2 regions of the Serratia sarumanii genome follow, and region 1 is predicted to be linked to the other one. Evidence: predicted binding sites of a transcription regulator. Region 1 holds the regulator's gene; the other holds the start of a gene.
The links. The regulator PhoB, encoded in region 1, activates phosphate uptake and scavenging genes when phosphate is short. The targets are predictions, from matches to a motif close to CTGTCATAAAACTGNCNNAT.
Positions count from the first base shown of each region.

Region 2: glpT (glycerol-3-phosphate transporter) is a predicted target of PhoB. The motif match lies at 1,344-1,363, and genes of this name have one in related genera.

Region 1 covers NZ_CP124750.1:996,281-1,003,746, forward strand. Annotated here, with positions in the region: gene sbcC (exonuclease subunit SbcC) at 1-2,910, opposite strand, end outside; gene sbcD (exonuclease subunit SbcD) at 2,907-4,139, opposite strand; gene phoB (phosphate response regulator transcription factor PhoB) at 4,355-5,044, shown strand; gene phoR (phosphate regulon sensor histidine kinase PhoR) at 5,069-6,385, shown strand; gene SSARUM_RS04685 (PstS family phosphate ABC transporter substrate-binding protein) at 6,400-7,362, shown strand.
Region 2 covers NZ_CP124750.1:173,641-181,106, reverse strand. Annotated here, with positions in the region: gene glpA (anaerobic glycerol-3-phosphate dehydrogenase subunit A) at 1-1,152, opposite strand, end outside; gene glpT (glycerol-3-phosphate transporter) at 1,517-2,872, shown strand; gene glpQ (glycerophosphodiester phosphodiesterase) at 2,955-4,034, shown strand; gene yigL (sugar/pyridoxal phosphate phosphatase YigL) at 4,089-4,886, opposite strand; gene pldB (lysophospholipase L2) at 4,891-5,934, opposite strand; gene rhtB (homoserine/homoserine lactone efflux protein) at 6,082-6,702, shown strand; gene rhtC (threonine export protein RhtC) at 6,751-7,371, opposite strand; gene recQ (ATP-dependent DNA helicase RecQ) at 7,384-7,466, opposite strand, start outside.

The sequences.
Region 1 (7,466 bases):
CTGCAGCTCCAGCGCGTCGCTGGTTTTGCGCTGCAGCAGGTAGCGCCCGTGCAGCCGGCCGAGCTGAAGGTTGGCCAGATAAACCAGATGATCGAGCGTCAGCCCCTGAGCGAAGCGGCGGAACTTGTCGCCTTCTTTCGAGCCGATCAGCTGGTTGAGGTAGCTCCAGTCGTCGTAGTCTTGCTGGCTGCGGACGATTTGCTCGAACAGCGCCTGTTGATTGAGGCGGCGGGCGGCGTCGCTTTCCAGCTGGTTGCGCAGTTCACCCTGGCGCAGCTGCAACGTTTTCAACTGCTGTGCCAGCTCGGCCAGCGATTGGGTGAGTGCGTCGAGATCCGCGTTGGCTTCATCCACCCCTTCAGGGCGGCTTTGCCGATGCTGCTCCAGCGTTTGCGTCGCCTGCGTCAGCAGGGCGGCGGCCTCCACCTGGCGCTGTTGCAGTTGCTCTTTGCGCTGCTGCAATTCGCGGCGCAGGGCGTCGTCCAGCAACGCAGCGGCGAAGGCGGTTTCATCGGCGAATTCGCTGTCGGCCAGCGCCTGCTGCCACAGCTGCTGCGCCTGCTGCAGCCGTTCCTGCATTTGGGTGTGCTGTTGTTGCAATCCGGCCTGCTGGCCGGCCAGGCGCTCGCGCAGTTCCTGCGCTTTTTGCCACTGCTCGGCGGCCTGCAAGCTGGCCTGCTCACAGGCGGTTTGTTTGGCGCGCAGCTGTTCGCGCACCTCGGCGACCTGCTGTTCGCCGAACAGCGCCAGCCGCTGCGCGCGCCGTTCGGCGAGGGTCTTCTCGCCTTCTTGCCAGCGTTGTTGCAGGTCTTGCTGCTGTTGCAGGCTGTCGGCATGGGTTTTCTGCAGCAGCGTAAAGCGCTCTTCGAGCAGCGCCAGCCGTTGCTGCGCCTGCTGCTGCTGCGTTTGCAGAGCGGCGAGCGCGTCTTTCGCCTGCTGTACCGCCTGCGCCGCCTGTTCATGCTGCTGCAGCGCGTGTTGCCCGCGCCGCTCTTCATCGTCGCAGCCGCTTAGCCAGGCGCTGAGCCGCTCGCCCTCGGCCAACGTAAAGTCGAATGCCAGCGGCGCGCTGAGCTGCTGCCACTGCTGCTGTTGGGCAGCCAGCTGCTGCTCATCCTGCGCGATAGCCTGCTGTTGGCGTTGCAATTGCTGTTGCAGGTTGTCGTAACGGGCTCGCAGCTCGACGCCTTGTTTTTGCAATGCTTCGGTCTGGACTTTCATTTGCTCCAGACGTTGCGCAGTTTCTGACAGTTTTACCTCTTGGTATTGTTCTACCGCCGGGTGCTCGCATGAGCCGCACAGCGGGCAGGGGGCGCCGGGTTGCAAACGGGCGCGCTCGGCTTCCAGACCCACGATCCGTTGTTCCAGCGCATAGGTTTTTTCAACATCGGCCTGGTGGGCTTTCTGCTGCTTAAATTGCTGACGGATGAGCTCTAACTGTGGCTCCAACTGGGTCAGTTCATTTTGACCGATGTTTAGCTCTTGCCGCTGCTGTTCCAGCCGTTTAACAACTTGTTGCGATAAAGAGGCGAGCGTAAATAACTGCTGGCGCGTCGGGCGCAGATCCGCCAGGGCGCTCAGGCGCTGGCGCAGCGGGGCCAGCGGCGTTTGCGCCGCCAGCGCCTGCTGCTGTTGTTGCTGAACGGCCAGCGCTTCGGTCAGCGCGTTCAACTGCTGCTGATGCTGTGCGGCCTGCGCCGTCAGCTGGCTGCGCTCGGCGGTGAGCTGCTCCAGCGTGGTTTTCTGTTTGGCACACTGCTGCGCGGCGGCATCGCCGGCCTGTCGCCGCTCGGCCTGCGTCGACTGCAGTTGGGCGATCTGATGGTCGAGCGGGGCGACCTGGTCATCGATCAGCTGTTGTTGTTGCCGCATATGCTCGGCATGGGCTTGCTGCGCCAGACGGGCCTTTTCCACCGCCTGCTGCAGCGGCGCCAACTGCGCCGAGTGCTGTTCCTGTTGCTGCGTCAGCTGGGCTGCCTGCTGTTGTATCGTCTGCAGCTCGGCGCGGCAGCGATCGCGTTCACCGCGCAGCGGCCGCAATTTCTCGGCCGGTTCGCTGAGCGCCAGCCGCTGCAGCTGCGGGGCGGCCTCGGCCTGCTCGCGCTGGGCGGTTTCCAGCCGCCGTTGACCCTCGTTTTGCTGTTGCTGGAGGCGTTGCCATTGCTGCAGCCAGCTCAGCGCCTGTTGCTGTTGCTGAGTTTGCTTACCGAGGGCGCTTTCCTGCGCGCTCAGCGCCGTCAGCTGTTCAGTCAGGGAGTGGCGCTGTTCATCGTTCAGCAGCTCGATGCCGCTGGCGCGCTGGTGCAACCCATCCAGGTCGGTTTTGGCCTGCTTGTGCGATTCGAACACCTGTTCGGACAGCCGCCCGTAGATTTCGGTGCCGGTCAGCTCTTCCAACAGTTCGGCGCGATCGTTGGCGTCGGCGTTGAGGAACGCGGCGAACTGCCCCTGAGACAGCATCATCGATTTGGTGAAGCGGCCGAAGTCCAGCCCGGTGATGGCGGCGGTGATCTCCAGCTTGTCGCGCACCTTGTCCGCCAGGATCTTGCCGTCCTCGCGGCGCGCCAGTTCCACCTTCGGCGCCTGCAGGTTGCCGTCCGGCGCGTTTTTGGCGCGGCGCTGGCTCCAGAAGGCGCGATAGCCGACGCCCTTGACCTCGAATTCGACCTCCGCCAGCGATTCGGCGGTGTGGCGGGTCATCAGTTCATTCTGGCTCGGCGTGACGTTGAGACGCGGCGTCTGGTGGTACAGCGCCAGGCAGATGGCGTCCAGCAGGGTGGTTTTGCCCGCGCCGGTCGGGCCGGTAATGGCGAACAGGCCGTTGCTGGCGAACGGCTCGGCGGTGAAGTCAATTTTCCACTCGCCCTGCAGCGAGTTGAGGTTTTTTAACCTCAGGCTGAGGATCTTCATGGTTGGGTCTCCTCAGGATTGTGCTGCACCGCCTCGACCACCTGGCGGAACAGTTGATGCATCCGCCGTTGGCGCGCTTCTGGCATGTCGGCCTCCTGCGCCAGGCGCCGTTCGAACACCTCGTTGACGCTCAGTTCGTTGAGCGTTTCCTTATCCTGCTGTGCGATCGCCTGGCGGCGCTGCTCTTTACTGCGCCGCAGCAGCACCACTTCCACCGGCAGCTCATCCGCCAGCAGCCGGATGCGGCGCTGGATATCGCTGAGGTAGTCCTGCGTCGCCACTTCGATATCCAGCCACACCGGCAGCTCGCCGGCATAGTCGGCAAATTGCTGCAGCTGCCGTTCGATCTCGGCCAGATCGCCTTTGATCAGCTGCATGGGCTGGAACTGCGGGATCGCTAACGCTTCTACCTGCTGCAGGGCGCCGTCGGCGAAATCGACCAGGAAGACGCTTTTGGCTTTGCCCAGTTCATCGAAGCTGAGCGGAATCGGTGAGCCGCTATAGCGAATATGCTCTGATTTGGCGACGTTCTGCGCGCGGTGAATGTGGCCCAGCGCGATATAGTCGGCGGGCGGGAAGGCCTGCGCCGGGAAGGCGTCGAGGGTGCCGATATAGATGTCGCGCACCGAGTCGGAGGTGGTGACGCCGACGGTGGTCAGGTGGCCGGTGGCGACGATCGGCAGCGGCAGGCCCAGCCGATCGCGGCGTTCGCAGGCCGCCTGATACAGCGCCTGGTAATGTTCGGCGATAGCTTCCTGCAGCGCCTGCTGTTTTTGCGCGCCGGATTCGCCGGCGCGGCTGGTGAGCAGATCGCGCGGCCGCAGAAAAGGAATGGCGCACAGCACCGCGCCCGGCTGGCCGTCGCGCCGGTTCAGCACCACGATCTGCTGCTCAAGGGAGCCCTGCGCGCTCGCGATCACCGTGGTGTTCAGGCAGGAGAGCAGTTCCCGCGATTCGTTCAGCGTCGCCACCGAGTCGTGGTTGCCGCCCAGCACCACCAACTGACAGCCGGTGCGCTGCAGCTCCACCACGAAGCGGTTGTACAGCTCGCGGGCGTAGCTGGGCGGCGAACCGGTATCGAACAGATCCCCGGCGACGATCAGCGCATCCACCTGCTGCTGCTCGATCTGCTCGATCAGCCAGTTCAGAAAAGCCTGGTGCTCGGCGGCGCGGCTTTTGGTGAAAAAGTACTGGCCAAGGTGCCAGTCAGAGGTGTGGATCAGGCGCATGACACTCCCGGATGCAAAGGTAATGGCGATGATTATAAAGGCCGCGGCGGCGGCTGTCCCGGCGCAATGATGATGACAACCGGATGATTTTTCTTTGCGCCGGGAAATAATCGCTATGCTTACTGCCTATAACAGCCGCTTTTTTTCATAAAAGTGTCACAAAACTGACGCATAATGGCGCCCGCAAAGTCGCTAACACATTGGCAGGATTGACGATGGCAAGACGCATACTGGTGGTGGAAGACGAAGCGCCGATCCGTGAGATGGTGTGCTTTGTGTTGGAACAGAATGGTTACCAACCGTTGGAAGCCGAGGATTATGACAGCGCCGTGACGCGCCTGTCTGAGCCGTTCCCTGATTTGGTGTTGCTCGACTGGATGTTGCCCGGCGGTTCCGGCATTCAGTTTATCAAACATATGAAGCGCGAAGCGCTGACCCGCGATATCCCGGTGATGATGCTGACCGCGCGCGGCGAAGAGGAAGACCGGGTGCGCGGTCTGGAAGTGGGGGCGGATGATTACATCACCAAGCCGTTCTCGCCCAAGGAACTGGTGGCGCGCATCAAAGCGGTCATGCGCCGCATTTCACCGATGGCGGTGGAAGAGGTGATTGAAATGCAAGGGCTGAGCCTGGATCCGTCCTCCCACCGCGTGATGGCGAACGATCAGGCGCTGGACATGGGGCCGACCGAGTTCAAGCTGCTGCACTTCTTTATGACCCACCCGGAGCGGGTTTATAGCCGTGAGCAGTTGCTTAATCACGTCTGGGGCACTAACGTTTATGTGGAAGACCGTACCGTTGACGTGCATATCCGTCGGCTCCGCAAGGCGTTAGAAACCAGTGGGCATGATAAAATGGTTCAAACCGTTCGGGGCACCGGCTACCGGTTCTCAACGCGCTATTGATCGCGCTGCGCTGGAGAATATGCCGTGTTAGAACGTCTGTCGTGGAAGAGGCTGGCTCTGGAGCTGGCTCTTTTCTGTCTGCCCGCCTTACTGCTGGGGCTGATTTTCGGTTATCTGCCCTGGTTCCTGCTGGCCTCCGCTCTGGCGGCGCTGGTGTGGAATTTCTACAACCAGCTCAAACTCTCCCATTGGCTGTGGATCGACCGCAGTATGACACCGCCGCCCGGCCGCTGGAGCTGGGAGCCGCTGTTCTATGGCCTGTATCAGATGCAGCAGCGCAATCGCCGCCGCCGGCGCGAGCTGGCGTTGCTGATCAAGCGCTTTCGCAGCGGGGCCGAATCGCTGCCTGATGCGGTGGTGATGACCACCGTTGAAGGCAACATCTTCTGGTGCAATGGGCTGGCGCAGCATCTGCTCGGCTTTCGCTGGCCGGAAGACAACGGCCAGCACATCCTCAACCTGCTGCGTTATCCGGAATTCAGCCACTATCTGCAACAGCAGGAGTTCTCACGCCCGCTGACGCTGCAGCTGAACAACGAACACTACGTCGAATTCCGCGTGATGCCCTATTCCGAAGGGCAGTTGCTGATGGTGGCGCGCGACGTCACCCAGATGCGCCAGCTGGAGGGGGCGCGGCGCAACTTCTTCGCCAACGTCAGCCATGAGCTGCGCACGCCGCTGACGGTGCTGCAGGGCTATCTGGAGATGATGGGCGACGAAGAGCAGGACGGTTCGCTGCGCAGCAAGGCGCTCGGCACCATGCAGGAGCAGACCCGCCGGATGGACGGGCTGGTCAAGCAGCTGCTGACGCTGTCGCGCATCGAGGCGGCGCCCAATGTCGACATGAACGAGCGGGTGGATATCCCGCTGATGCTGCGGGTGTTGCAGCGCGAGGCGCAGTCGCTGAGCGGCGGCAATCACGAGATCACTTTCCGGGTGAACGAACAGCTCAACGTGTTCGGCAATGAAGACCAGTTGCGCAGCGCGGTGTCTAACCTGGTGTACAACGCGGTCAACCACACGCCGAAGGGCACCCATATCGAAGTGAGCTGGCAGCAGACGGCGCACGGCGCGCAGTTCCAGGTCAGCGACAACGGGCCGGGCATCGCCGCCGAACACCTGCCGCGCCTGACCGAGCGTTTTTACCGCGTCGACAAGGCCCGTTCGCGCCAGACCGGCGGCAGCGGGCTGGGGCTGGCGATCGTTAAACATGCGCTCAGCCATCACGACGCGCGGCTGGAGATCCTCAGCGAGCCGGGGATCGGCACCCGCTTTATCTTTACCTTACCCAACCGGTTGATTGTTCCCGCCGCTTTATCAGAGAATGCGGTGAAAAATTAACGCGAGACACCGGTATGACCCGAATAACCCGAGGGCTGTTGCTTTGCCTGGCGCTGCTGGCCGGACGCGGCGCGCTGGCGCAGCCCGACGGCATGCTGGCGGGCAACCTGTCCAGCGTCGGTTCCGATACTTTGGCGAATCTGATGGCGCTGTGGGCGCAGGATTTCAGCCGGCATTATCCCAACGTTAACCTGCAGATCCAGGCCGCCGGCTCGTCGACCGCGCCGACCGCGTTGGCGGCGGGCGCTGCGCAGCTGGGCCCGATGAGCCGGCCGATGAAGGCGGCCGAGGTTTCGGCGTTCGAACACCGTTACGGCTATGCGCCGCTGGCGGTGCCGGTGGCGGTGGATGCGCTGGTGGTGTTGGTGCATCAGGACAACCCGCTGCGCGGCCTCAATCTGCAGCAGCTCGATCGCATTTTCTCCGCCACCCGGCGCTGCGGTGAAAGCAAGCCGCTGACGCGTTGGGGCGAGCTGGGGCTGAGCGGCGACTGGGCGACGCGCTCGCTGCAGCGCTTCGGCCGCAACTCGGCGTCCGGCACCTACGGCTATTTCAAACTGCGCGCGCTGTGCGGCGGCGATTTTATGCCGCGCGTCAATGAGCTGCCCGGTTCGGCCTCGGTGGTGCAGGCGGTGGCCGGTTCGCTCAACGGCATCGGCTACGCCAGCATCGGTTTTCGCGCCAGCGGCGTGCGGCTGCTGCCGTTGGCGGAATCGGGAGAGGACTATGTCGCGCCTACCGCCGCCAACGTGCGCAACGATCGCTACCCGCTGTCGCGCTATCTCTATATCTACATCAACAAAGCCCCCAATCAACCGCTGGAGCCGCTGACCGCCGCGTTCCTCGATCGCGTGCTGTCGAACGCAGGGCAGAGCCTGGTCAATCACGACGGCTATCTGCCGCTGCCGCCGGGCGCCCTGCAGAGGACCCGCCAGGCGCTCGGGCTGCAGCCGCTCGCGGCGGCCACGGTGCAATAAGCGACAAAAAGCGGCGTAATTTTCGCCTTTTTTAACGGCCAAACGGAGCTTATACCACGCGAAAACCGGGCATTTATTGGCGTTTTCGCGCGGTAAAGTGGTAT
Region 2 (7,466 bases), 820 kb from region 1:
CTGCGCGGTGGTGCACGGGCGGTTTACGCCAAGCTTTTCGCACACCTTGTCGGTGGCCCATTCCGCCATCAGGCGGTAGGTCATCAGCTTGCCGCCGGTGATGGTGATAAACCCTTCCAGCCCGTCGCGGGCGGCGTGATCGAGCAGCACGATGCCGCGGCTGACGTTGCGCCCGCTGGGATCGTCGTCGCTGGCCACCAGCGGCCGTACCCCGGCGTAGGCGCGCAGAATGCGGGTCTGCGCCAGGGTGGGCGCCAACAGCGCCCCCTCGCGGATCAGAATGTCCACTTCCTGCGGGGTCACCAGCATGTTGTCAATTTGGTCGTAGTCGATATGGGTCGAGGTAGTACCGATCAGCGAGATGGTGTCGCCCGGCACCAGGATGTCGGCGTCCGCCGGTTTGCGGCAGCGGTTGATCACCATGTTGTTGATGCGGTGGCCGAGGATCAGCAGCGCCCCCTTGGCCGGGAACATGCGGATGCGCAAATCGGCGTATTCGGCGATCTGCTGGCCCCAGATGCCGGCGGCGTTGACCACCACCGGCGCATGCAGCGCATAGCGCCGCTGATTCTGATGGTCGTAAACGCGCACGCCCGTCACCCGATCGCCGCTGCGCAACAATCCCACCACCTGGTGGTAGGTCAGGATCTGCGCGCCGTGTTCGCGCGCGTCCAACATGTTGGCGGCGGTCAGCCGGAAGGGATCGACGGTGCCGTCCGGCACGCGCACCGCGCCGATCAGCGCCGGGTTAGCCGCCGGCTCCAGCCGCAGCGCCAGCTGCGGGTCGATCGCTTCGGCGCCGATGTCGGCCTGGCGACAGGCGGCGATAAACTGTTGCTGATAGTCCAGCGAGTCCTGCGGCAGGGTGATGAACAGCCCATCGGTGCGCTCGATGCAGTGGTGGGCGATGCGTTTCAGGATGCGGTTTTCTTCGATGCACTCACGCGCCGACTCGCCGTCGGTCACCGCATAGCGCGCGCCGCTGTGCAGCAAACCGTGGTTGCGGCCGGTGGCGCCGGTGGCGATGTCGTGGCGCTCCAGCAAAATGCAGTGCAAGCCGCGCCGCGCGCAGTCGCGGGCGATGCCTGCGCCGGTGGCGCCGCCGCCGATGATGATCACATCCGTTTCGCCGCCGTCAAAATAGCTGCTCATGTCGCTCCCTCAGGATCGGTAGTTATGAGCCTATTGAGCCACGGTTATAAGGGTCTTTGTTTGATAAGGAACAAGAACGAACATCAAACGAAATAAAAATGTCCACAAAAAACCATCAATGTGATCATAATCACGATTTTTGGACGTTTTTCTATTTCATAACGTTAACGAATCGCTCAAAATCCGCCGTGGCTTCATAAAAGTGTAACAATTGCGCCATTCGTCACAGCGACACCAGGCGTATTTGACGACAATGGCGCTCGTTATGGAACACAAAAACACCACATTCGATATCCGCTCAATCATCAAATGAACGTAAAAGGTCATATTGATGTGATAACAGATAAAGCCATCGGAGGCGCTCATGTTGAGTATTTTTAAGCCAGCCGCACACATCGCCCGTGTGCCGAGCGATAAGGTAGACCCGCTCTACCGTAAGCTGCGCTGGCAAATTTTCCTGGGGATCTTCTTCGGTTACGCCGCTTACTATCTGGTGCGTAAGAACTTCACCCTGGCCATGCCTTACCTGATCGAACAAGGCTTCAGCCGCGGTGACCTCGGCTTCGCGCTGTCGGGCATTTCCATCGCCTACGGCTTCTCCAAATTCATCATGGGTTCGGTCTCCGACCGTTCCAACCCGCGAGTGTTCCTGCCTGCCGGCCTGATCCTGGCGGCGGCGGTGATGTTGTTCATGGGCTTCGTGCCGTGGGCCACCTCCAGCATCGCCATCATGTTCGTCCTGCTGTTCCTGTGCGGCTGGTTCCAGGGCATGGGTTGGCCGCCGTGCGGCCGCACCATGGTGCACTGGTGGTCGCAGAAAGAACGCGGCGGCATCGTCTCCATCTGGAACTGCGCCCACAACGTGGGTGGCGGCCTGCCGCCGCTGCTGTTCCTGCTGGGTATGGCCTGGTTCAACGACTGGCACGCGGCGCTGTACATGCCGGCCTTCGGCGCCATCCTGGTGGCCCTGATCGCCTTCGGCCTGATGCGCGACACCCCGCAATCCTGCGGCCTGCCGCCGATTGAAGAGTACAAAAACGACTACCCGGACGACTACAGTGAAAAAGACGAAGAAGAGCTGACCGCCAAGCAGATCTTCATGCAGTATATCCTGCCGAACAAGCTGCTGTGGTACATCGCGGTCGCCAACGTGTTCGTCTACCTGCTGCGTTACGGCATTCTGGACTGGTCGCCGACCTACCTGAAAGAAGTGAAGCACTTCGCGCTGGACAAGTCTTCCTGGGCTTACTTCCTGTATGAATACGCCGGTATCCCGGGCACCCTGCTGTGCGGCTGGATGTCGGACAAAGTGTTCAAAGGCAACCGCGGCGCCACCGGCGTGTTCTTCATGACGCTGGTGACCATCGCCACCGTGGTGTTCTGGATGAACCCGCCGGGCAACCCGACCGTGGACATGATCTGTATGCTGGTCATCGGCTTCCTGATCTACGGCCCGGTGATGCTGATCGGCCTGCACGCGCTGGAGCTGGCGCCGAAGAAAGCCGCCGGTACCGCCGCGGGCTTCACCGGCCTGTTCGGCTACCTGGGCGGCTCGGTCGCGGCCAGCGCCATCGTCGGCTACACCGTAGACTTCTTCGGTTGGGACGGCGGCTTCATGGTGATGATCGGCGGCGGCGTGCTGGCGGTTATCCTGCTGCTGCTGACCATGCTGAACGAAAAGAAACACCACGCGGAAATCGCTGCCGGCAAGCGCGGCTAACCGTCACACGACTTTTGCATGATTTAAAGGCCGCCCTGCGGCCTTTTTACTACCCTGCCCCCAACAACAAGGAGAAAACGGAATGCGGACTCAAGTCAAAGCCCTGCTGACAGGGATCATTCTCGCTACCTCAATGGTCAGCGCCGCGCAGGCGGCGGACAAAGTGGTGATCGCCCACCGCGGCGCCAGCGGCTACCTGCCGGAACACACTCTGCCGGCGAAGGCGATGGCCTACGCGCAGGGCGCCGATTACCTCGAACAAGATCTGGTGATGACCAAAGACAACGAGCTGGTGGTGCTGCACGACCATTACCTCGATCGCGTCACCGACGTCGCCGAACGCTTCCCGGACCGCGCGCGCAAGGACGGCCGTTATTACGCCATCGACTTTACGCTGGCGGAGATCAAATCGCTGAAGTTCACCGAAGGCTTTGAAATCGAAAACGGCAAGAAGGTGCAGGGCTACCCTGGCCGCTTCCCGATGGGCAAATCCGACTTCCGCGTACACACCTTCCAGGAAGAGATCGAGTTCGTGCAGGGTCTGAACCATTCGACCGGCAAGAACATCGGCATCTACCCTGAAATCAAGGCGCCGTGGTTCCACAAACAGGAAGGCAAGGACATCTCCAGCAAAGTGCTGGCGGTGCTCAAGCAATACGGCTACACCGGCAAAAACGACAACGTCTACCTGCAGTGCTTCGACGCCAACGAGCTCAAACGCATCAAGAACGAGCTGGAGCCGAAGCTGGGCATGGATCTGAAGCTGGTGCAGCTGATCGCCTATAACGACTGGCAGGAAACCTACGAGCAGAAAGCCGACGGCAAGTGGGTAGAGTACGACTACGACTGGATGTTCAAGCCGGGCGCGATGCAGAAAATCGCTCAGTATGCCGACGGCATCGGGCCGGACTACCACATGCTGGTGGTGGCGGATAAATCCAAGCCGGGCCACATCGTGCTGACCGACATGGTGAAAGAAGCGCACGCCAGCAAGCTGGCGGTGCATCCGTTTACCATCCGCGCCGATGCGCTGCCGAAGTACGTGACCAACGTGAACCAGCTGTATGACGTGATTTACAACCAGGCCGGCGTCGACGGCGTGTTCACCGACTTCCCGGACAAGGGCGTGCAGTTCCTGCAGAAGCAGGGCCAGCACAAGTAATGCCAAGGGCGCCGCAAGGCGCCCTTGTTATTTCCGAGAAACGTCCGGGTTATGTCAGAGGAACATCTTGCGCAGGTAGTGCGGCACCGCGTTATCGACGTTGGAGCCGATCACTTCCAGCTCCGGCAACATATCCTTCAAGCGCTGATGCGCGTCGCGCATGATGCAGCCCTTGCCGGCCATCGACAGCATCTCCAGATCGTTCATGCCGTCGCCGAAGGCGATGCACTCTTGCAGCGTATAGCCGATGATCTTGGCCACTTCTTCCAGCGCATGCCCTTTCGACACGCCGCCCGCCATCACTTCCAGGCAGGTCGGGAACGAGAAGCTGACGTTGACCCGATCGCCCCAGCGCGCGTTGATGGCGTCTTCCACCTGCAGCAGCCGCTCGTGATCTTCGCAGGTGAAGTAGACCTTGCAGACGCCGTCGGTTTCCAGCAGGCCCGGTTCGAACAGCTGATATTTGAACACCGACTCCTGGAAGAATTCTTCCTGCTCCGGGCTTTCGCGGTTGGTAAACCAATCATCGTTGCGGTAGACGTTGGTGGTGATCTCCGGATCGTCGTGCAGCATGCCGTACAGATCGCGGGCGATATCCTCGTCCAGGTTGTGGCTGAAAATCAGCTCGCCGGCGGTGTTGTGCACCCGCGCGCCGTTGGAGGTGATCATAAAGGCGCTGATCTCCAGGCTGTCGCGGATCTGCGCCACGTCGATATGGTGGCGGCCGGTGGCGAACACGAAATGCACGCCGCGCTGGGTCAGCAACTTCAGCGTTTCTTTGGCGTACGGCGACAGGGTATGGTCGGGAGACAGCAGCGTGCCATCTAAATCGGAAGCGACGACGTGATACATAGCGTTATGTTCTAACCTCTGATGGAGTTGTCGGCGGCAGCGCGCCGCCTAAGTGTTGAGCAAAGAAGCGCAGGATTGCGTTCAGTGCTTCGGCGCGCATCGCGTCCCGCTCGAACAGGATCTCATGGCGTGCGCCGTTGATAACCCACGGGAGCCCCCCTTCGCAAGGGCGCCCCGCGTCTGACAGAGCCTGACAAAAAGCCTGATGCGAACGGTTGTCGACCACCCGTTCCTCACCGGCCTGCAAAAGCAACAGCGGCGTTGTTATCTCCCCGGCCTGAGCGATAATCTGCCGGCCGGCGCGGATGCTCTCCCGCACCCAATGGTAGGTCGGCCCGCCCACCTGCAGCTCGGGGTAATCGGCGTAATAGCGCAGGCTGCGCCGATAGCGCTCGCGGCTGTGGGTCAACACGTTGACCACATAGGGCAACGGACGCCACTGGCCGGTGCCCACCGCGTAGTAGTCGCGGATCGCCGGGCGCGTCTCCACCCAGTCGAGAATACGGTCGGCCAGCCAGCCCGGCATCGGCAACTGGATGCCGAACATCGGCGCGCAAAACGCCGCCGCGTCGAATGCCTGCGGCCGACGCTGCAGGAACTGCGCCAGGATCGCGCCGCCCATCGAATGCGCCAGCGCGAAGCGCTGCCGATAACCGCGCGATTCGACCTCGCGCTGCCAAAGCTGCTCGAAATCGTCCACGTAGTCGGCGAAGTTTACCACATGACCGCGGTGCGTATCCGCCAGTAAACGGCCGGAGCGCCCCTGGCCGCGATGATCGACGATCACCACGTCGTAACCGCAGTGGAACAGATCGTAGGCCACCTCGGGGTATTTCACGTAGCTTTCGATGCGGCCGGGGCTGACCACCACCACCCGCTGATGTCGCGCGGAGCGAAAACGCACAAAGCGGATCGGCACGCCGTCCACGCCGCTGAACTCGCCCTCTTCCCGCAGCCGCCAGAAGTCCAGCAGCGGCCCGGTGGCGAAGGCAGCGAACTGCGTTTCACGCGTTAACCAGTCATCGGAGCTGAGAGTGAACGAGGTCATCGAGAGCGTTTTCCCTGTGGGGCCGGCGGAAAATGTGACCGCTGGCACAAGAAATCATACTAGCGTATTGTGATTCAATTCTTACAAAAAACGGCGCCGCCTCGGCGCATTGTGGCACAAAACGACACTTTCAGGGAGCCGAGAACCATGACCTTGGACTGGTGGTTAACCTACCTGCTGACCACGCTTATCCTCAGCCTGTCCCCCGGCTCAGGCGCCATCAACACCATGAGCACCGGCATCAGCCACGGCTATCGCGGCGCCGCCGCGTCGATCGCCGGGCTGCAGGTCGGTCTGAGCGCGCACATCGTACTGGTGGGCATCGGCCTCGGCGCGCTGATTTCTCAATCGCTGCTGGCGTTCGAGCTGCTGAAATGGCTGGGCGCCGCCTACCTGGTGTGGCTCGGCATCCAGCAATGGCGCGCCGCCGGAGCGCTGGATCTGCATGCGCTGGCGGGCAGCATGCCGCGCCGCCGTCTGTTCCGCCGCGCGGTGCTGGTCAACCTGACCAACCCGAAAAGCATCGTGTTCCTCGCCGCGCTGTTCCCGCAGTTCATCTTGCCCAATCAGCCGCAGGCCGAGCAGTATCTGGTGCTCGGCGTCACTACCGTGGTGGTGGATATTCTGGTGATGATCGGTTACGCCACCCTGGCGACGCGCATCGCCGGCTGGCTGAGAACGCCGCGCCAGATGCAGCTGCTCAACCGGGTGTTCGGTTCGCTGTTCATTTTGGTGGCAGGGCTGCTGGCGACCGCCCGCAAAGCCTGACAAAAAAGGCCGGGCATCGCTGCTCGGCCTTGGGCATGTCACCGCCGGTCAGCGGGTAAAGATCAGGTGTAACCCGAAGCCGGTGAACAGCACCCCCGCCACCCCGTCGATCCACTTGGCCAACCGCTGGTAGCCGCGGCGCATCGCCGGCAGCGCGAACACCACCGCCACCAGGCTGAACCAGACGAAGGTCTCGGCGACGATCAGCAGGAACAGTCCCCAGCGCGCCCCGGCGCCGACGCTGTCACCGACGAACAGCGAGAACACGCTGCCGAAATAGATCACCGCTTTCGGGTTGGACAGATTGGTCAGAAAACCGCGAATAAAGCTGCGCCCGGCCTTCGGCAACGCCACCTGGGCCTCCGCCGCAGGCTGCGCTTGCTGCGCCCGCGCGGAGCGCAGCAGTTGCCACCCCATCCAGCACAGGTAAATGCCGCCGCCGACCATGATTATCTGATGCAGCCAAGCCATCTTCTGCAGGATCAGATGCAGACCCATCAACGCCACGCCGGCCCACACCACGATGCCGAGAGAAATGCCGACCACGCCCATCATCGCCTCGCGGCGCGAGCGGCTGGCAGCGGTTTGCGACACGAAAAAGAAGTCCGGCCCCGGGCTCATCAGCGCAATCAGATGCACCAGCGCCACGGTGAGAAACAGCATCAGCATGATTTATCGCCCTCAGTCTTCGTCATTGTCGAGATGGTCGCGGATCATCGCCATAAAGGGCGCGCCGAAACGCTCCAGTTTGCGCTGACCGACGC